4 regions of the Neorhizobium sp. DAR64860/K0K1 genome follow, and region 1 is predicted to be linked to each of the others. Evidence: predicted binding sites of a transcription regulator. Region 1 holds the regulator's gene; each other region holds the start of a gene.
The links. The regulator LexA, encoded in region 1, represses DNA repair genes until DNA is damaged. The targets are predictions, from matches to a motif close to TGTTCNNNNTGTGTTCNG.

Region 1 (5,382 bases):
GCCGACATTGGTGTTGTGGCCCTGCGCTGCCAGTTCCTTCTTGAGGACGTGAAAGATTTCTGCACCCATGCGCACGGCATCCTTCAGCGTCTCAGCGCCGACGGGCATGATCATGAATTCCTGGAAATCGATCGGGTTGTCGGCGTGAGCGCCGCCATTGATGATGTTCATCATCGGGACCGGCAGAAGATGGGCGGAGGCGCCGCCGATATAGCGATAGAGCGGCAGGCCGGACAATTCGGCGGCGGCCTTGGCAACGGCAAGCGAAACGCCGAGAATGGCGTTTGCACCCAGGCGCGATTTGTTCGGGGTGCCGTCGAGCGCGATCAGGGTCTTGTCGATGTGGATCTGGCTTTCGGCATCGAAGCCGCCGATCGCGTCGAAGATCTCGGTGTTGACGGCTTCGACAGCCTTTTCGACGCCCTTGCCACCATAGCGCTTGCCACCATCGCGAAGTTCGACGGCTTCATGCGCGCCCGTGGAGGCGCCCGACGGAACGGCGGCGCGGCCCATCGAGCCGTCTTCCAGATAAACATCCACCTCGACGGTCGGGTTGCCACGGCTGTCCAGAATTTCGCGAGCGATGATGTCGGTAATGGCGGTCAAGGGTCTCTCCTCGGTTGATGTGCGAGCCTGAATTCGCAGGCTCAGCGAACAGGCGTGTCATCGACATTGTGCGATCGTCGATGACACGCGGATTACAATCCAGTCAATTCGGCGGTTTTTCGACGCCGTCAGCCTTTTGCGATGGCGTCGAAGGCCAGCAGCTTTTCCAGAAGCCGCGGCATGTCCTTCAGGTGGACCATATTCGGACCGTCGGACGGTGCGTTGTCAGGGTCTTCGTGGGTCTCGATAAAGACGCCAGCAACGCCGACGGCGACGGCTGCCCGCGCCAGCGTTTCGACAAATTCGCGCTGGCCGCCGGAAGAACCGCCCTGGCCGCCCGGCTGCTGAACGGAATGGGTCGCATCGAAGATGACAGGGCTTCCGAGAGACGCCATGATCGGCAGCGAACGCATGTCGGAGACAAGCGTATTATAGCCGAACGAGGCGCCGCGCTCGCACAGCATCACATTCGGATTGCCGCTTTCGAGGAACTTCGCCTGAACGTTCTTCATGTCCCAGGGCGCCAGGAACTGGCCCTTCTTCACGTTGATGGCGCAACCCGTCTTTGCGGCCGCGACGAGCAAGTCGGTCTGGCGCGACAGGAAGGCGGGGATCTGCAGGATATCGATCGTATTGGCCACGAGGCCGCACTGCTCTTCCGTGTGGATGTCGGTCAGAACCGGAAAGCCGTATTCCTTCTTGAGATCGGCAAAGATTGCCATCGCGTTGTCCAAGCCGATGCCGCGCTTGCCGGAGATCGACGTGCGGTTGGCCTTGTCGAAGGAGGATTTGTAGACGAGGCCGATGCCGAGCTTCTTGCAGAGTTCGACAAGCGTACCCGCGATCATGAAGGCGTGATCACGGCTTTCCATCTGACAGGGACCGGCAATCAGCGAGAGCTTTGCCGTGTTGGAAAAAACGACTTTCGAACTCCCCTCGCCCACGGACACTTCAGAATTGGCGGAGACTGTCATTTCACTATTCCTCGAAACCGAAAACCACACCTTGCCCCGGGGCTGCCGACACGATCACGCGGCCATCCCTGCGGATGAATGCGACGTCATTAGCAGCAAGGGTGATCTCTGTCACGGCGAGATCGGTGGTCTTAAAGATGATCCCGCGCGCAGCGAGGCGCGACGATAACAAGGGCTTCATCGAAGACCGGAACTCGTCGCTGAACGTGTCGTTGGATTGAATGCGGATGCTGGCATTGGCAGCTTCGATCCGCAGACCGTCTTTCCCTTGCTCGGGCTGAGTCTCGAACACGGTTTCGAAAAGCGGCAGAAACTCCAGCGGGTCATCTGCAGAAAAGACGATCTCTCGAAGGCCTGTAACGGCGTTTGCGTGCTCATCAAGACCACCGCGATCTGCCGGTAATGCGGCCATGCGCTGGCAGGAAAACAGCAAGATGTCATCGACCTCGGGGACTGCCGCGAACGCCAGACGGAATGAGACTTCGCTCTCCCCACCATCGGGCAACTGCATCGGGCGGGAGAACTGAAGCATCTCGCCCGCAGACATGTGCCCGTCCACAAAACGGCTATGATCGGCCGATGCATCCTGCGTCCCGACGACCACCGCCGATAGACCTTCCCTTTTCCGCTGGCCGCGAAAGCGGATGTCGCGATCGGTGAACACGTTGCCTCGTTTTGCCGCAAGCGAGGCTTGCCGACGGTTAACAATGGCCAGTGGCTCGAGGTACGAGCCATCCGCGAAGAATATGCAGGCATTGGCTGTGCCGAAAGGGTGAACACCTTCAGGTGCCACAGTAAAGCCGAGAGCGGTCAACCTCCCCCGCGCTGACGCCAGATCTGCAACGGGCAGAACCAAATGATCGACTGACTTGTTACCCACTTACACCCCCAAAGTCTTATTCCGCAGAACATTGGCTATCGCGGGAAACTCGGCAAGTGCTGCGCACGAACTGAATACGTGATCGAACGCTGAAATGAGACTATTCTTGAGCAGAAATTTGGGGCTTGCGGAACACAGATAGAACATATAGCGTCCGTTCTGCATTTGTTTCCAATTCTGAGGGTCCCGTCCATGCTGACACGCAAGCAACAGGAGTTACTTCTGTTCATCCACGAGCGGATGAAAGAATCAGGCGTGCCGCCGTCGTTTGACGAAATGAAGGACGCTCTCGACCTTGCATCGAAGTCCGGCATCCATAGGCTGATCACCGCGCTCGAGGAGCGTGGCTTTATTCGCCGTCTGCCGAACAGAGCACGCGCGCTCGAAGTGATCAAGCTGCCTGACGCCTATGTGGCGAACCTTCATCCGCGACGGGGATTTTCTCCCAGTGTCATCGAGGGAAGCCTCGGCAAAACGCAACCGGTCGTCGCTCAGAAGCCGGCGCCGGTCATGGCGGACAATCCGTTCTCGACAAACATTCCGGTCATGGGTCGAATCGCTGCCGGCGTGCCGATCTCCGCGATCCAGAACAACACCCACGACATCGCCGTTCCGATCGAGATGCTGGGTTCCGGCGATCATTACGCGCTCGAAGTGAAGGGCGATTCGATGATCGATGCCGGCATCCTCGATGGTGATACCGTCATCATCAAGAATGCCAGCACCGCAAGTCCGGGCGATATCATCGTTGCCCTGGTCGATGAGGAAGAAGCGACCCTGAAGCGGTTCCGCCGCAAGGGTGCATCGATCGCGCTGGAAGCGGCGAACCCCGCTTACGAGACCCGCATCTTCCCGCCCGACCGGGTGAAGGTCCAGGGCAAGCTTGTCGGCCTTATTCGCCGCTATCATTAAGAACGCTGTTATCCCGGAGATGCGCAGCAACAGCCTCCGGGATGCCAAAGTCGAATTGTCGCGTTCGCCAGTCATAGAACCGGTGGACGGTCCACGGACGGCTTGAGGTCTGTGCGCTGTCTCGCATCGCCGCCGTAATCTTGATGTCTGGCGCTGTCGCGTTCGGAATAATGGTGATTTCCAGTGCGCCAGTCCGGCGCAACGTCCGCCCGCTGAGAAGCAAGGCGCCGGAGCGGCAAGTATCGAAGCGTGCGCCGGGCGAGACGATGATCCGACCGAAATCGCAGGCAAGATCGGTGTATCGGTTGTCTTCGACAGTGACGATCCGGATGTCCTGAGCAGTCTGCGCCGCGCACAGGATTTTCGGCAGACAGGCAAATCGTCCGGGCGTGAATGCTTGAAGAAAGCCCCTGACATATTCGATTTCCCGGCGCGTCAAATCCGGTCGCGAATGTGGTCTAGGTCGTCTGTCATCACTTTTCGCAAGGCTGGCACCTCGCGCTGGTTCCGAAGAGGCAAGAACCGGCAAGGCGAGCGGTTGTTCTCCGGTCTCAAGCACCAGCGCTCGCCGCCATTGATCGTAGATAAATCCCGGCGGCCGGGTTCGATTGAGGGTGATCTTGTCATCCTGGATCAGTCCCACTGACGCGCCGTCTTCGGATATGACGATATCAGGCCTCGGCGCCGAGCCTGAGCGGACCGCAAAGAGCAAAGCCACCGCCATGAACAGCGCGCCTGTCAGCCTCAGCGGCGTGCGCAGCAGCGTCAGAAGCAGAAAGCCTGCCGTCGCCAGCGGCAGGAAAAGAGGGTTCTGCCGGCCGATGGCAATATCGCCGCCCCATGCGGCAACGATCTCGGCAATGCGAATGACGATCCGCAGCCCCTCGCCCATGATGAACAGAAAGGGAGCATCCAGCCCGAACGGCATCAGCAACATGCCAACAAGCCCTGCCGGCATCACCACGAAGGAAATGATCGGCATGGCCGCGAGATTGGCCGCGAGGCCGTAGGTGGTCAGATGGTGGAAATGCTCGATCGAATAGATCGACGTCGAAGTACTGCCGATCAGCGACGTCACCACGATCCCGGCAATGAAATGGAACGTCGCCGCGACACCCGTTATCCACCGGTTGCTACCTTTTGTATCCTCCTTACCTTTCGCGAAATATCGCGTCCAGAGGGCGAACCCTGCCACCAGTGCCGCGGTTGCCGCAAACGACATCTGGAAACTCGGACCCAAAATCTCCGACGGCGAGATGGCGAGGATGATGATTGCCGAAAGGGCGACGTTGCGAAGGCTGATGGAGGGTCGATCGACGAGCACGGCGACCAGCATCACCGCCATCATGATATAGGCCCGCTCGGCGGAAACCCCGAACCCGGAAATCAGGTAATAGGCGGTCGCCATGACAAGCGCACCGAACGCGGCAAACTTCTTGATCGGATAGGCCTGCGCAAAGCCTGGAAACAGCGACAGGACGGAGCGAACGCCGACGAAGAAGATACCGGCTGCCAGCGCCATGTTGAGGCCTGAGATCGCGACGATATGGGCCAGTCCGGACAGACGAAGCGCCTCGGTCGTCTCACGGGAAATTGCACGGCGCTCGTCGGTCACGATTGCGGCAGCAAAAGCGCCCGCATCCCCCTTGACCGTATCGCGGATGCGATTGCCGATTGCGCTGCGAAGCGCAAAAAGCCCTCGCTGCATGTCCGACCATAACCCGGGTTGGTCATCGATCGCCAGTTGTACGCTAGGCGCGCCGTAAAAGAAGCCAACGGCCCCGATTTGATCGAAGTAGGAGGAGAAGGCGAAATCGTTCAATCCGGGAAGCGCCGGGCCAGAGGGTGGCGACAGACGGGCACGGCCGGAAACGCGCTCTCCGATGTCTGCAGGGTCGTGTTGGCTTCTGGCAAGAACCGAGACGCGCTGTGGCGGTCGTGAAAGCGAGGGCTCAGATGTCTGCTCGATCCTGAGGATATAGCGCCAGCGGCGCTGTGCATCGGCTTCGC
Region 2 (5,382 bases), 290 kb from region 1:
TATGCTGATACTCCTCATGCCAATCGTCACATTTGAAAAGACGACAATTTTCGCTTCGATCAAGGGGTGCTGCGATGCTGTCTTGATGGAAAACATCACTTCGGAGAGGAAAGATAGGGCACAAGTCTTCACTGTCCCGGGTTTTCTGGCACAACGGAGCTTTTTGCGTCGCCGACAACTTGCTAAGAAGGAATCATAGGGTTTTCGGCTCCGTGGAGCATGACGGCCGCAGTAGGATGGCTTCGGCAGTCGGCCGTTGCGAAATGCGAGGGATTGATGACGAAGTTGCAGCAGGGCGGCAACTACGAGACCCCACTGGTCGAGCGTAAGACGCGGGGTGGAACCATTCTTCGGATCGTGCTTCTAGCGCTGGTGCTGCTGGGCGTTGCAGTCGCTTTTGTGGTTTTTCAGCAGGCACTCGACAATGAGATTGTGCTCGGCCTGCTGGGCATCCTTGCCATGGTCGGCATATTTTTCCTCGTCTCTTCGATGATTGGCCTCGTGGAAGTCATGCCGCAATCGCGGTCCGACGATCTCGCCCGCGCTTTCCTGGCCGGCCATCCGGACGGTATCCTGATCACGGACATCAAGGGTCGCATCGTCTACGCGAACGCTGCCTATGGTCGGATGACCGGTGCGACGAAAAAGAGCGATATCCAGTCCCTTGAGACGCTTCTGTCCAAGTCGCGCGAATCCAACGAGGCGCTTTACAGGCTGACATCCGCGCTGCGGGAAGGCCGCGAGGGTCATGAAGAATTCCGCCTGCTGCAGCCGCTTGGCCGCAGCACGGGCACTGCCGTCGTTGGAGAGAATGGTGCGGGCGCCTTCTGGTACAGGCTGAAGGCCGGCCTTCTGGCGGGTTCGGGAAACAACAAGGCGCAGCTCGACATCTGGCAGATTACCGACACGACCTCGGAACGGTCGGACCAGGAGCGCTTCTTTCGCGAACTGCAAAACGCCATCGACTACCTCGACCATGCGCCGGTCGGGTTCTTTTCCGCGGGCAAGAAGGGCGAGATCTTCTATCTCAACGCCACGCTGGCTGAATGGCTGGGTCTCGATCTGACCAAGTTTTCTCCTGGATCGATGACGATCGACGATCTCGTGGCGGGCGAGGGCATGGCGCTGATCCAATCGGTTCAGCCGGCGCCAGGCCTGAAGCGTACGGAAACGCTCGATCTCGACCTGCGCCGTGCCAACGGCCAGAGCCTGCCGGTGCGACTTGTTCACAGCGTCAGCTCCATGCGCGACGGTGCGCCCGGCGAAAGCCGCAGTGTCGTGATCAACCGGCCGCATGGTGAGGACACCGATCAATCCGCGTCGGCGATGCGTTTCACGCGCTTTTTCAACAACACGCCGATGGCCATTGCGTCCGTCGATGGCGAAGGCCGGATCCTGCGCATCAATGCGCCGTTCCTGCGACTGTTCGCCGGGGTTCTGACCCGAGACGACGTGGAAAGTGGTGCGTCGCTGGAGCGTATCGCGCACGAGACGACCCGCGATCAGCTGATGGCGGCGCTTGCTGCCGCACGCGACCGGCAGGGCGACATTACTCCGATCGATTCGCGGCATCCGGGCGACGAGACCCGCTATCTGCGTTTCTACGTCAATGCGGTGATCGACGAGAGCGACGAGGCGCCGGAAGAGGCGGCCATCATCTATTCCGTCGAGACGACCGAGCAGAAGGCGCTCGAGACGCAAATGGCGCAGACCCAGAAGCTAAATGCGGTCGGCACGCTGGCAGGCGGTATCGCGCACGATTTTAACAACGTGCTGACGGCTATCCTTCTGTCGTCCGATCACCTGCTTTTGCAGGCGCGTCCGTCCGACGCGAGCTTCGCCGATCTGATGGAAATCAAGCGCAATGCCAACCGGGCCGCCGTTCTGGTGCGCCAGCTTCTGGCCTTCTCGCGCAAGCAGACGATGCGTCCGGCGGTTCTGAACCTCACCGATGTGGTGGGCGACCTGCGCATGCTGGTCGACCGGCTGATTTCCGGCACCAATGTCAAGCTCGATGTCGACTACGGGCGTGACCTGTGGCCGGTGCGTACCGACCTGTCGCAGTTCGAGCAGGTTCTGATCAACCTCTGCGTCAACGCGCGCGATGCGATGCCGCAGGGTGGCACGATCCTGATCAAGACCCGCAATGTGACGGCCGAGGAAACTGCCGCCTTCCATCAGGCCGATCTTCCGGCGGAAGATCTCGTCATGGTCGAGGTTGCCGATAGCGGCACGGGCATTCCGCCCGAGATCATGGACAAGATCTTCGAGCCGTTCTTCACCACCAAGGAAGTGGGCAAGGGGACCGGTCTTGGCCTCTCGATGGTCTATGGCATCATCAAACAGTCCGGCGGGTATATCTATCCGGAATCCGAAGTCGGTCGCGGAACGAGTTTCCGGCTGTTCCTGCCGCGTCACATTCCCGAAATACCGGTCATCACGCCAGAGGCCGCAGAGGCTGCAGCTCTGGCAGCCGCACAGCCTGTGGCTTTGAAAGCGCCGGCAGAGGATATGGATCTCACGGGCAAGTCTGCGGTCGTGCTGCTTGTGGAAGATGAAGAAGCGGTTCGCCGGGGTGGCAAGCGCATGCTGGAAACGCGCGGTTATACCGTGCACGAAGCCGGATCCGGCGTCGAAGCACTCGACATCATGGACGAGCTCGAAGGCAAGGTTGATATCGTCGTTTCCGACGTTGTCATGCCTGAGATGGACGGGCCGACGCTTCTGACGGAACTGCGGAAATCCTATCCGGATCTGAAGTTCATCTTCGTCTCCGGATACGCGGAGGACGCGTTTGCGCGCAACCTGCCGGCCGATGCGAAGTTCGGTTTTCTGCCCAAGCCGTTTTCGCTGAAGCAGCTTGCCGTTGCGGTTCGCGAGATGCTCGACTCGGACTGATTTTCTGATCCGCCTGCCAACCTTTATGGAGCCTCGCGATTCGTCCGTCGAACCGCGAGGCTTCTTGCTTTAACGCCTGATTTTCCACAGGTTATGTGCGCGAGAACGTTCCGGGAACGAAATCGCGATAACGCAGTTTAATCAAGCTGATAAAAGCCTCTTGATTAATGAGAACAAAAAGAGTACACGGTGTCCATCGGCTGCTTCATTGCTTGCGTGGCGGCAATAACCTAAAGGTGGGACCTCATGGCACAGAATTCATTGCGGCTCGTAGAGGATAAAGGCGTGGACAAGAGCAAGGCGCTCGAAGCAGCACTCTCACAGATCGAACGATCCTTCGGTAAGGGATCGATCATGAAGCTTGGCTCGAACGATAGCATCGTCGAGATCGAGACAGTTTCCACCGGTTCCCTGAGCCTCGATATTGCGCTCGGCATCGGCGGCCTGCCGAAGGGCCGTATCGTCGAAATCTATGGTCCGGAAAGCTCGGGCAAGACAACGCTTGCGCTGCAGACCATTGCCGAGGCTCAGAAGGGTGGCGGTGTTTGCGCCTTCGTCGACGCGGAACACGCGCTCGATCCGGTCTACGCCCGCAAGCTCGGCGTCGATCTGCATAACCTCCTGATCTCGCAGCCTGACACCGGTGAGCAGGCGCTTGAGATCACTGATACGCTGGTGCGTTCCGGTGCTGTCGACGTTCTCGTCATCGACTCGGTTGCGGCATTGACGCCACGCGCCGAAATCGAAGGCGAAATGGGCGACAGCCTGCCGGGTCTTCAGGCCCGTCTGATGAGCCAGGCACTGCGCAAGCTGACGGCGTCGATCTCCAAGTCGAAGACGATGGTGATCTTCATCAACCAGATCCGCATGAAGATCGGCGTGATGTTCGGTTCGCCGGAAACGACGACAGGCGGTAACGCGCTGAAATTCTACGCGTCCGTCCGTCTCGACATTCGCCGCATCGGCCAGGTCAAGGAACGCGAAGAAGTCGTCGGCAACCAGACACGCGTCAAGGTCGTCAAGAACAAGATGGCGCCTCCCTTCAAGCAGGTCGAATTCGACATCATGTATGGCGAAGGCGTGTCAAAGACCGGCGAGCTCGTCGATCTCGGCGTCAAGGCTGGGATCGTCGAGAAGTCGGGCGCATGGTTCTCCTACAACAGCCAGCGCCTTGGTCAGGGCCGCGAGAACGCGAAGTCGTTCCTGCGAGACAATCCGGAAGTGGCGCGTGAAATCGAGACGTCGCTGCGCCAGAACGCCGGTCTGATCGCGGACAAGTTCCTGCAGAATGGCGGTCCTGATGCCAATGACGGCGACCAGGCCCCGGACCCTTGATCGGACCTGGGTTGGGATGTCGATCTAGGGCATCCTGACGCTGATATTCACCGGTGTTTTCCGGTTTTCAAATCTTGCCGGCCGCCATCTACGAGATGCGCGGCCGGTCTGCGTTCCGGGCGGGTTTGGGATGATTAGGGGTGCTGTGGCTGGACAGTCGGGAACGCGGACGATACAAGCCTTTCGTCTTCGAATAACAGCATCGCACCCGGCGATAAAAAGGGCTTAGCATGAGCGGCGTGAATGAAATCCGGTCGACGTTTCTCGACTATTTCCAAATGAACGGCCACGAGGTTGTGTCCTCGTCCCCGCTTGTGCCGCGCAATGACCCGACGCTGATGTTTACCAATGCCGGTATGGTGCAGTTCAAGAACGTCTTTACCGGTCTTGAAAAGCGCCCCTACACCACGGCGACCACCTCCCAGAAATGCGTGCGCGCCGGTGGCAAGCATAACGATCTCGACAATGTCGGTTACACCGCCCGCCATCTCACCTTCTTCGAGATGCTCGGCAACTTCTCGTTTGGTGACTACTTCAAGGAAAACGCGATCGAGCTTGCCTGGAAGCTGGTCACAGAAGGGTTCGATCTGCCCAAGCACCGGCTGCTGGTCACCGTCTATTCGGAAGACGAGGAAGCTGCGACGCTGTGGAAGAAGATCGCCGGCATTTCCGACGACAAGATCATCCGCATTCCCACTTCCGACAATTTCTGGCAGATGGGCGATACCGGCCCCTGCGGTCCATGCTCGGAAATCTTTATCGACCAGGGCGAAAATGTCTGGGGTGGACCTCCGGGCTCGCCTGAAGAAGACGGCGACCGCTTCCTGGAATTCTGGAACCTCGTCTTTATGCAGTACGAGCAGACGGCACCCGGCGAGCGTACGCTGCTGCCGCGCCCGTCGATCGATACCGGCATGGGTCTCGAGCGCATGGCCTGTGTCCTGCAGGGCAAGCAGAGTGTGTTCGACACCGATCTGTTCCAGACGCTGATCGGAACGATCGAGGATGTCCTGAGCGTGAAGGCCGAGGGCAGTGCCAGCCACCGCGTCATCGCCGACCATCTGCGTTCGTCCGCGTTCCTGATTGCCGACGGCGTCCTGCCATCCAACGAAGGCCGTGGTTACGTGCTTCGCCGCATCATGCGCCGCG
Region 3 (5,382 bases), 950 kb from region 1:
GTTCTGGATCGTGATATGCGGCTGCCATTTCTGCATATCCTGCGGACCGAGCCATGGTAGGAAGGCCTCCTTCAACTGGGCTCGCACATCCTGAAGCGCGGCACTGTCGATCGTGAAGGCGACGCCCGCACCGAGATGGCGGACGCCGCTGACCTCGGCTTTGATCGATGACCCAGCCTCGGCGACCCGTTTGAGGTGCTCGACGATCCGCTCCGTATATTCGCCGGGTAGCCGATGAAACATCGTCAGATGCGCATCGAGGAAATTCCGGTCCGGCGGGAAATGGGTTTTCCGCAACAGATCGAAAGGCGCTCTGTCGCCTTCCGCAATACGGGCTGTCAGGATCAGCGGCTGAAGCGTCTTCACTGGGATTGAACCTTCCGGGCCAGGTTTCGAACGGGTCTTTGAAGCCGAGATCTGGGATCCGGGCCCGCGATATCAATCCTTCAGTTTCGCGAACCAGTCCGCATAGGGCGTGTTCTTGGCCATATGCCGGTTGAGATCGGGCTCGCCGTCATCCCACCAGACAGGGCCGCGTTCGCCAAGCTGAACCTTGGCATCGTCGACCCGCCGGCGCGCTTCGGCCATCGCGTCGGGTTTGCCTTTCGCATCGCGGACGGCCCGGCGTGCCGACATCAGGTCCGAGACCAGGCGTTGACGCGTCTCCGCGTCCAGCGCCGGGTTGCTTCGACGCCAGAGCCTGCCGCGGACGACGAAGTATTTGCCGTCGGGTGTGTCAGGATACGTCTCGCTCATCGTCCAACCCCGGTTTTCGCCATACCGATTACAGGAGCGTCCCCTGTGGCGGGTCAACGGCGGCGGGCTGTGGTTGTTCACCGCGGCGCGTCAGTTCGGTGCGGGCGCTGAAGCGGATATCGATATCCCGGTCTTCCGCGAGGTCCCGAAGCGCATCTTCGCTGATTCGGTCCCAGGTCTTGCCGCGATCCGCGCCTGACGGCACGCGCGGCAGCAGACCCGGCTCGCTGCTCCAGGCCAGGAGTTCTTCGAGTGATGCCTCGTTGAGGAGGTCGCGCAGGTGGTGCGCCGTGACATAGGCATCAGGCATGGCGCGATGCGCCGGCAGGCCGATCTCGTGGACCAGACCTTCGGGCATGCGCAGGTAGCGCAGCATCTGGTTGGAGAACCGCGGCAGTTCGGGCCAGACCCGCAGGCTGCATTTCCAGGTGCAGATCCAGGGCAGGCCGCCCGTTAGCCGCGGTGTACAGTATCGCTGTTCGAAAGCTGCGCGGTGTGCCGCAAGCGCTTCGATCCGGTGCGGGGGACGCAGGACAGTCGGTGCGATGTCTTTCCAGAACGGCGCGTCTGCGACATGGCTGTCGAGGATATGATGGATCGCGATCGTGTCGGGCGACATCGGCCGGCCGGGATTGACCAGAAGCGCACCGCGGTCCTCGTTAATCTGCCATCTTCCGTCTGCCCCTTGGGTGACATCCTGCCAGCCGATCTCGCAGACGTCGTTCGGTCCGTTGCCGCCGGTCTCGAGGTCGATGACGCGGATGGTGGGATTGCTCATGTCGAAGTCCTTACCCGGCGCTCTTTGTGTGCTTGTCGATTATAAATCGAGACCGAGCTGCGGTTGTTCCACGTCATCCGGCCCGGCGCCGACCAACGAAGAGAGGGATACGCCCAGCAGCCTTACCGAACGCCGGAAAGGGTAGACGGTAGCCAGGAGCCCGGATGCCGCCGCCAGCACTTCCGCGACGCTTGCATAGGGGAGGGACGCCGTGCGGCTGCGTGTCGCCTGGGTGAAGTCGGAATATTTGATCTTCACGGTGACGGTCTTGCCCGAAATGCGATGCGCTTCGCAGTGGCGCCAGACCTTTTCGGCAAGTGGCTTCAGTTCGGCGGTCGCAAGGTCGAGGGCGTCGATATCCTCAACAAATGTATCCTCGGCGCCGACGGATTTGCGGATCCGGTCGGGACGCACCTGGCGCTCGTCGATGCCGCGGGCGATGCCGTAGAAATAGGGTCCGGATTTGCCGAAGCTCTCGGCGAGAAACTGCAGCGACTTCGACTTGAGGTCAGCGCCGGTCTCGATGCCGTATTTCTTCATCCGCTCGGCAGTCGCCGGCCCAACGCCGTGGAATTTCTTGACCGGAAGCGATTCCACGAAGCCCGGGCCGTTCTTTGGCGTGATCACGGCCTGGCCGTTCGGCTTGTTGAGGTCGCTTGCCATCTTGGCGAGGAACTTGTTGTAGGAGATGCCGGCCGATGCGTTGAGGCCCGTCACCTGCTTGATCTTGGCACGAATCTCCAGCGCGATCTCGGTGGCGATCTCCATGCCCTTGAGGTTCTCGGTAACGTCGAGATAGGCTTCGTCGAGCGACAGGGGTTCGATCAGCGGCGTGTATTCCGCAAAGATCTCGCGGATTTGCCGGGACACCGACTTGTAGACCTCGAAGCGCGGCGGCACGAAGATCAGATCCGGGCATTTGCGCTTGGCAGTGACGGAGGGCATGGCGGAGTGAACGCCGAAGGCGCGTGCTTCGTAGCTTGCGGCCGCCACAACGCCGCGCGCCGCGGATCCGCCGACAGCCAAAGGCTTGCCGCGCAGGTCAGGATTGTCGCGCTGCTCGACGGAGGCATAGAACGCATCCATGTCGACATGGATGATCTTGCGGGTGGATATGGAGGCCGTGACATTCATGCGAGTTTGCTGGATGAGATAGAAACAAAAAGAGAACATAGCAGTCTTGCGACAAATATCCAAGCTCTCTGCCCAGCTTCCTGTGCATGAGGGAAACAAGCGGGCTTTGAAGGCGTTTGCTTCTGGTGATCATCAACAGGAGACAGTTTCATGGCTGACGACAGCACGACAACCATTCGAGCGACTTTCGACACCCGTGCGGCCGCAGACCTTGCGGTCGAACATCTGGTGCAGCAGCACGGTATCTCGCGTCCGGATATCTTCATCCAGTCCGTCGGTGCCGACAACACGGTCGGATCCGCTCCGTCGGGTGGCGATGCGTCGCATGATGGCGGAGAGCGCACCGATGGCCCGCTGGAGGGCGAGATCGAGGTTTCCGCCGATATCACCGAGAGCAAGATGGCGGCGGTGCAGAAGAGTTTTGGCGAAGCAGGCGCGATACGCGTGACCGGCCGCTGATTTAGTGAACCGAGGGGCCGGCTCTCAGCCGGCTCCATATGGCGGTGAGCTCAGAGGTTTGCTGCAATCGAATCGGCGACGAGCAGCGCATGTTCCGCAACCTGCGGAAAGCCCATCAACTCGCCAAAATGTCCGCGTGCCAGCGGTCCGGCGATGAAAAGCTTTGGTTCGGACTTGCCATCCGCGTCTATCGCGTTGGACTGCTCGTTGCAGGAAAGACCAAGCCCCGTCGGATCGAGGTGCAGAAAGCCTTGATCGCGGAGTTGCCGCAGCCATTGCTGGCTCTGCAGCACGTTGCCGTGGGCGGGGCCGGTCGTGACCGCGACGGCATCGAACTGGTGGACTTCGACACCATTCTTCCCGCGCCGCTTGATGGTGACATCGATGATGTCTCCGTCGGTGCTGACGTCGACGATGCCTGCGGCGAGGATGTCGAGCCTGCCGGCTGCCGCTTCCGCGTCGAGCACGTCTTCCACCTGCGGCGCAATCCGGAAGCGGTGGACGTCCCAATAGGGACGCAGGTGTCGCACGATCCGGCGGCGTGCCTCGAGCGGCAGATGCTTCCAGATGCCGCCGCCTTGCGAGCGCAACTGGTCGAGAACCGCATGCCAGGTCTGACCATCTGCCTGTGCATCCCTGATCGCGGCCCGCACGCGGTGTAGGATCTCGGATGCGCTAGTGGCGGGATGGTCGAGAAAGTCGCCGAACGGTTCCTGCGCGAAGGTGGCGTGTCCGCGCGAGCGGAGGCCACGGCGCGAGAGGGCGGTAATGCTGCCGCTATGCCCGCAACGCTTCAACGAAGCGATGACATCTGCGGAGGTCAGCCCGTTGCCGACGACGAGGACCCGATCGTCGGCCCGGATCGGCGCCAATGCGTTCGGCGCTGTCGGGTCCGCGACATAGCGCGGATGCTCGGCCAGTCGTCTCAAGGAGCGTGGGGCAACGGGAGCAGGGTGGGTGGCAGCGATCACCAGGATATCGGCAACCAGCGTCTGCCCGGTGGTATCGGTGACATGCCATTGGTCGTGCCGCTTTTCGACGCCGTTCACCGCGGCGCAGATATGGCGGACGGCTCCTGATGCCAAAAGAGGTTGAAGGTTGGACAGGACATAGTTTCCGAAGATGCCCCGGCGCGGAAACACGTTGCCATCGGCGCGAAATGCCGCCTCATCGTCCGCAACGGAGCCGGTCGTTTCCATCCATCTCGAAAAATGCTCGGGATCGCCAGGAAGTATGCTCATTCGCGTTGCCGGGACGTTGATCCGGTGCACCGGGTCCCGCGTATCGTACGCGAGGCCCCTGCCGATTTCGGCACGCGGCTCGAAAATGGTGATGTCGACGGCGTCCGAGTGGCCCGTCGCGAGATGGAAAGCGACCGCTGCCCCGGTCACGCCGCCGCCGATAATGGCGATTGAAGATCGTGTTTGTTCAGGCCGTTCAGACGTCTTCGATGCTGTCACTGTCAGTCACTTCGGTTAGACGCGGTCGCTCTCTTAAATTCGCACGGCACGTCGTTGAATCAAAAATCGATAGGCGCTGCGCTTGCAAAAACGGGCTTTTTCCAATGCATCGGAAACGGAGCACGTTTATCCCTTCGCGCGGCAAAATTTAGTCCAGGGTTCTCGCAGGCAATATTGTTCACGACTCCCTCTGACGCGACATTACACATGAAAGATCGGGAAGGAATGGAGAGCGTGATGAATGGTGGCGGCTTTTCGATATTTGGGATCGATCTGTTCGGATCGACAAGGCAGTTGGCCGGTGACCGAAAAGAAGAAGCCGCGGCATTGCCACGGCTCGAGACGCAGAAGGTCGAGGAGACTGATGCCGATCGACTGACGGATACCGACCAGCAGGACATTTTTCTCTGGAGTACGTCTCTCGCATACTGAGACATGACGCGGAAGCCGGTCTCAGCCGGGCCTTCGTCATGTCTCAACCGTCCGGATGACGGGAATCGCAAGCAGTTTTCATCAGATAGAAGTTCGGGCGCCCGCAGTGGAGCGCCCGAAACCATTAATCGAGAAGTTCGGCAGGCACCTTGCCGCCGTTTTCGGACAGCTTCTTCAGCAGCGCCTTGTGCAGCCACATGTTCATCGTGGCGGAATCGCTCTGGTCGCCGGTGTAGCCGAGTTCTTCGGCCAGTTCCTTGCGCTCCGAAAGGCTCGCGTCCATGCCGAGCGCCTTCATCAGGTCGACGATCGAATGCTTCCAGTCGAGCTTCTGGCCGCTCTTCTTGACGGCTGCGTCGAGGA
Region 4 (5,382 bases), on a different replicon from region 1:
GAAGGCAATGCCATCGAAACCGACGACGGCGAAATCATCCGGCACCCTCAGCCCGCGCTTGCGCAATCCATGCAAAGCGCCGATCGCGAGCCGGTCGTTATAGGCGAAGAGAGCCGTCGGCGGGACGTCAAGCGCCAGGATGCGGTCAAGGGCGAGGACACCGCCTGACAGCGAATTCTCGGTCACCACAACGAGATCTTCATCGAATGGCAGACCAGCCTCGGAAAGCGCATGCATATAGCCATCGATACGGTCGTGCCCGCCATGCGAACTTCGCAACGCCTGGGTAAAGTGTGCGATGCGCCGATGTCCAAGCGAAATGAGGTGGCGGGTGGCGATATATCCACCTCTCTCAAGATCGACGCGGACGCTTTGAATTCCCGGTGCGGGGCTAGGCTCCTGCAGCACGACAACGCCGACACCGCGCTTTACGAGAGCAGGTAGTTCCGGAGCAGCGCAGTTATTGTGTCCTGCGACGATGATCCCGTCGTAAGCCGCCCCTTGCAACAAGAGCGCAGTGTGAAACTCGCTCAGTTCGTTGCGGGACGAAATGATCGTGACCGAATATCCGCGCAAACTGGCTTCCGCTTGCGCCGCACTCGCGATCTCTAGGAAGTACGGATTCTCCAAGGTCGGCAGAATGAAAGTGATGATCTTGGTGCTGCGCTGCCGCAGGCTTCTGGCGGCATGATTGGGCGTGTAGCCCAACTGGGCAGCGGCGGACATCACGCGTTCCCGTGTCTCCGGAGAAATGCGCACGGCACTATCCCGGCCATTGAGCACGAGGGAAATGGTCGCTTGGGAGACACCCGCGAGGCGTGCGACATCAGCGCTTGTCGGTGCAGCGGCGGCCGAATGTTCACCCGTGGACTTGCGGTTCATCGCGGACCCTACACTTGCTAAATCGTATTAGCTAATACGTATTAGCTCGAGCGACGGGCTGTCAAGCCCTCACATGGAGGCGAAATCAATCGCATCGTCGCGTCCTTTCTGGAAGGGAATAGGTGACCGTCCGAGGTAGCTTTTGTTACCTTCAGCGTATGGGAGATCCGCTTCACGGTCTCGCCTACAGCGGGATGCTGAGGAGGCTCCGGACCCAATGGCTTTGCATGATCTTGAAAAGGCCGTCCCCAGTAAGTGGCTCCTTCAAATCGAGAGCTATATGGTAGGGTCACTTGCAGCTGGGAGGATCGACGAGCAAACGTTCCTCGCCTCCGTTGCTGCGGCCACGTTCAGGTTTCTGCGAGGGCGCGATACGCTCGTGCGCCAACACACCCACCGTTCGACGGGTCTTGCACGATTTATTGTGCTAGCAACGTGATCATGACGTGGGTAATGGCTTGAGCTTAGAGCGGCGGCAGCGTTCAGAACAGTACTTCACGTCGCTCCAGTTCTTGGCCCACTTCAGCCTCCATGCAAAAGGTTTTCCGCATGTCGCACACGTTTTTATCGGCAGATCCGCTTTCTTGACCATTCTCGCCATATGGATCCTCTCCTATTCAACGTGTTTACGAAATGCGAACGAACCATTCGCCGCTCAGTTACCGAAGTGGCAATTCCACGAGCCCTACCCTATCTGGGGAAGCACTCAGCGATTGGAAGCACCCGACTTCAACCTCTTTTCATGTCCGCTCGAGCTATTTCTGTTCACTTTACGTTCCGCCTGCCCTATGACAGGCGGGTTTGCCATGTTTGAGACAGTGGATGATCAACCGATCGACTTTTGAATTTCTAGAGGAAGCCTCCAGTAATCACGGCGCCGAGTGGCTCGACGACAACCGAGCTAGACTTGATTGCGCGCGCCGCGACTTAATTGAATTCACCCTAGCGTTAGCTAATAGCACAGGGTCGATCGACAAGCGCGTAGATGAGGCCAACCGAGATCCCCGCAAATGTTTGAGTGCCGCGTCTATCTCGAAAGGCACCTGCTGCATCACGTTGCGAGTTTCGCCTTCGAAGAACGCAGCCGCGACATATTACATGCAAATCTCTCCGCACAGCTCATACAGCGGAGGCGGAGCGCTGCTACCCCCGCCACGGCTTGCCCGCATTTTGCGGCAAACAATCGCAAGCCACACCGGCAAATGGAGAGGGATCGTCGAGGGTCCATTATTTCGGACATATTTCCCAAATGGTCTGACGGGCGGTCATGATTTGAGCGCCAGCGGGTACGTCAGAAATCACGACGCGCTCGACTTTTTCAATCTCAAAAACTTCGGAGCCTGTCGCAACGTTTCTGACGAGATGCTCGTGTCCTCCAATCTTGTCGAGGAAATAGTAAAATCATTCGCCGCTGCCCGCGCGCTGGTCGATTACATCAATCGGGCAACGACTAAGCTCCCCGAGTCTCGATAACCGGAAGGCTCTTACGCGCAAACTTACTGACCCGAAGCTTATAGAGATGAAAAAGTAGGCTCGCGACTATCAGCACGGTCGGGATGTGCTTGATCGGTTTCCTGTCATTGAGATTGTTTAGGACGCTAACAAGGTGGCCGCAGACGTCTCGGCATTAGAGATTTTGCTTGCGAGCACTTATACGGTAGGGACCGGCTCTCTCCCCCATTACGACAGATTTCCAGGAAAGGGTGATCTCTCGTCGCGCAATCAAGGCATCAACCGCTTCATGGACGGCTGGCATGTAGTCACGCCACTCAAGCGGAGCGTTGTGATCATTTGCAAGGCTGCGCGCAACTTCGCTCGGGCACGTCGTCCCATCAGGTCGACTGACGACAAAACTTAAAATGGTCGATTCCGCATTCGCTCGCATGGCTCGTCCCCATTTAACTGAACTGTCTCGCGGGTCATTTGACAGTTACATTGTCTCAGCAAAGCATCAGGCAAGACCATCTCTGCGCAATATGTCTTACAGCGGTGGTGTTGCGCTGGACGGCTCCGTTTTGAATAAGCGAGAGAGCTACTTCGTTCAGGCAAAGCGATATGGAAAACCGTTCAACCCTGCGGCGGCTTTTGACGCTGTCTCAGTTGCCGGGAAACGCAGCGGATCGTTACTCAAGATCTAACCGATGCGCCACCCCGTCATCGCAGAGGCTTTGGAGGCGCCATTGATTGTCAGCTTGGGATACTTGAGCCACTGCTCGATAGCAACAGTGGTGACGAACCTGAAGGCGTCATAGATGGTATTGCTGATCGGACTTGAGGCGAAAACCCGCGTCCGCGTCGCAGGCATCACGACCGGGACGCCGCTGCAGATCTCGACGTTGTCCGAATACGGGGTTGCCGAGCGCACGCCGGCCTTGGCTGCGGAAACCGCTCGGTTGCCGCCCCTGCCGCAACATGCCGGGTTCCAGGCGGAGCCGGTGACTGTTTCGCCTTTGCGCGGCGGTGCCGGACCGGACATTTGACGATGATGTCGTAATGCAGACTGCCGGAAACGACGACAGCGGGGCAGGATGCGGTCATAGAAATTTGTCTTTCCGTCTGGAGGCGACGGCCGCCATAGTCTTTTCTGGATTTTCCCAAAATTACCTATTGCACATCACCGGTCTCCGAAGTCCCGCCGCCAGGCGCAAGTAAATGTAAACGCTCGTTTATTTGCTCCGCATCCGGCCAAATCAAAGCCTCTGACCAATCGCGCGCGCCGCCCTTCATATGGCTCAAAGGTTTTCCTTGAGTAGAATTTCGATGCGGATCTTTTCCTGTGCGGCGAGCGGCTCGCGGGCATCCGAGCGGGCGCGCATGATGCGAATTGCACTGCGCACCGCATGGCCCGGATCCTGTGCGATCACGGCATCGATACGGTCGTCCCGGAGCGCCTGTTCGGTGAAGGGAGTTCGCTCGTGGACAACCACGGCAATGCCGCCGAGATCGACGTTTCCGGCAGCAGCCAGGATCGGCACGCGAGCCTCTGCGCTCAGCACGTAGATTCCGGAAACATCGCGATTGCCGGCCAACACGCGGGCCATCACCTGCTGGCTACGTGCCTCGTCGGCGTGGGTTTCGATGGACGGCAGACAGGTCAGATGCGGAAAGGCGCTGTTGATCACGTGGTCGAAGCCAAGGCGGCGCTGGATGCTGTCGAGCGACTGCATGGTTTCCGCGATCACCATGACCTTTCCCGGATGGGAACCCGCAAGCATGCCCATCAGCTTGCCCGCACTCGCACCCGCCGCAAAGTTGTCGATACCGACGAAATCAGCCTCTGGCAGCTTTTCCTGACCGGACAGGAATTGCACCACCTTGATGTTGCGCTGGAGAAGCCGCGCCATGGCGTCTCGCACCTGAGGCGATTCGGGCGCCATGACAGCCACGCCATCGACCTCCTCCTTGTCGAGGCTGGAGAGCAGCTTTGCCACGCCATGCGCATCGTCGATCCCGATCTGGCGGTAGGCAATCTCGGTGAGGTCGCCCTTGAGCGCATCAGTCAGCTCTTCAACGTGCCGCAGGAGCTCCTTGAGGTATAGATCGCCGCTTGCCGGAAGCAGGAAGAGAAAACGGTACACCTTGTTGCGGGCAAGGCTGACAGCCGCCGGATTTCGAACGAAGCCGATCCGCTCGATTGCGTCATTGACCAGCCGGGCGGCCTTCAGGCTCACATTCGGTCGTTCGTTCAAGACACGATCGACCGTTGCAAGGCTGACGCCTGCAGCCTCGGCCAGATCCTTCGCTGTTGGACGCATGACGACTTCCCATGATTTCCGCCTTCCAGAGCTTTCCTTCAAAACATCAGCAAACGCAAGAATTGATGTGCGCACCTCAAAAACCACTTGCTTTGAGGTGCGCACATCAATTAGCCTCCATCTGGGTTCGGGAGAGGCATCCATTACACCCCGTTCCGCTGGAGGAGGCCGGCCAGAGATTAGGGTCCGGAGCCGGCATTTGGCCCGCAAGGGCGTTTCGCCATCCGCAGGAGACCGGACGGCGCTGGGAGGATGACATGATGAAATCGCTTTACGTGAAAGGTCTGCTTACTGCCGGAACGGTCGCCTGTTCGATGGGTTTCGGCACTATGATGGCGCATGCCGACGAAAAAGAACTGACGCTCTGCTGGGCAGCATGGGACCCGGCAAACGCACTCGTCGAACTCAGCAAGGGCTTCGAGGCGTCGTCCGGCATCAAGATGAAATTCGAGTTCGTCCCGTGGCCGAACTTCGCCGACCGCATGCTCAACGAACTCAACTCGGGCGGAAAGCTCTGCGATCTGATGATCGGCGACAGCCAGTGGATCGGCGGCGCCGCCGAGAACGGTTGGTATGTGAAGCTCAACGAGTTCTTCGACAAGGAAGGCATCAAGATGGATGCCTTCGTTCCGGCAACCGTCACGGGTTATTCCGAATGGCCGAAGAACACCCCGAACTACTGGTCGCTGCCAGCCTTCGGGGACGTGGTCGGCTGGACCTACCGCAAGGACTGGTTCGAGCGGCC

Region 2: recA (recombinase RecA) is a predicted target of LexA. The motif match lies at 3,068-3,085, and genes of this name have one in related genera.
Region 3: dinB (DNA polymerase IV) is a predicted target of LexA. The motif match lies at 2,689-2,706, and genes of this name have one in related genera.
Region 4: ACQY1J_RS02405 (DUF2461 family protein) is a predicted target of LexA. The motif match lies at 1,645-1,662, and genes of this name have one in related genera.

The regions. Positions count from the first base shown of each region.
Region 1 covers NZ_CP191459.1:1,758,556-1,763,937, forward strand. The annotation lists gene eno (phosphopyruvate hydratase) at 1-606, opposite strand, end outside; gene kdsA (3-deoxy-8-phosphooctulonate synthase) at 735-1,580, opposite strand; gene ACQY1J_RS13135 (VOC family protein) at 1,585-2,460, opposite strand; gene lexA (transcriptional repressor LexA) at 2,653-3,372, shown strand; gene ACQY1J_RS13145 (ComEC/Rec2 family competence protein) at 3,353-5,382, opposite strand, start outside.
Region 2 covers NZ_CP191459.1:1,467,559-1,472,940, forward strand. The annotation lists gene ACQY1J_RS11695 (flagellar biosynthetic protein FliO) at 1-1, opposite strand, end outside; gene cckA (cell cycle histidine kinase CckA) at 277-2,898, shown strand; gene recA (recombinase RecA) at 3,145-4,233, shown strand; gene alaS (alanine--tRNA ligase) at 4,464-5,382, shown strand, end outside.
Region 3 covers NZ_CP191459.1:804,612-809,993, forward strand. The annotation lists gene ACQY1J_RS08475 (2'-5' RNA ligase family protein) at 1-366, opposite strand, end outside; gene ACQY1J_RS08480 (hypothetical protein) at 439-756, opposite strand; gene ACQY1J_RS08485 (DNA polymerase III subunit epsilon) at 785-1,534, opposite strand; gene dinB (DNA polymerase IV) at 1,574-2,668, opposite strand; gene ACQY1J_RS08495 (hypothetical protein) at 2,819-3,127, shown strand; gene ACQY1J_RS08500 (FAD/NAD(P)-binding protein) at 3,178-4,587, opposite strand; gene ACQY1J_RS08505 (hypothetical protein) at 4,642-5,019, shown strand; gene ACQY1J_RS08510 (DUF3597 domain-containing protein) at 5,144-5,382, opposite strand, start outside.
Region 4 covers NZ_CP191458.1:544,803-550,184, forward strand. The annotation lists gene ACQY1J_RS02395 (LacI family DNA-binding transcriptional regulator) at 1-882, opposite strand, end outside; gene ACQY1J_RS02400 (DUF2256 domain-containing protein) at 1,322-1,483, opposite strand; gene ACQY1J_RS02405 (DUF2461 family protein) at 1,705-2,355, shown strand; gene ACQY1J_RS02410 (DUF3253 domain-containing protein) at 2,510-2,767, opposite strand; partial or broken gene ACQY1J_RS02415 (ribokinase) at 3,236-3,420, opposite strand; gene ACQY1J_RS02420 (LacI family DNA-binding transcriptional regulator) at 3,615-4,637, opposite strand; gene ACQY1J_RS02425 (ABC transporter substrate-binding protein) at 4,952-5,382, shown strand, end outside.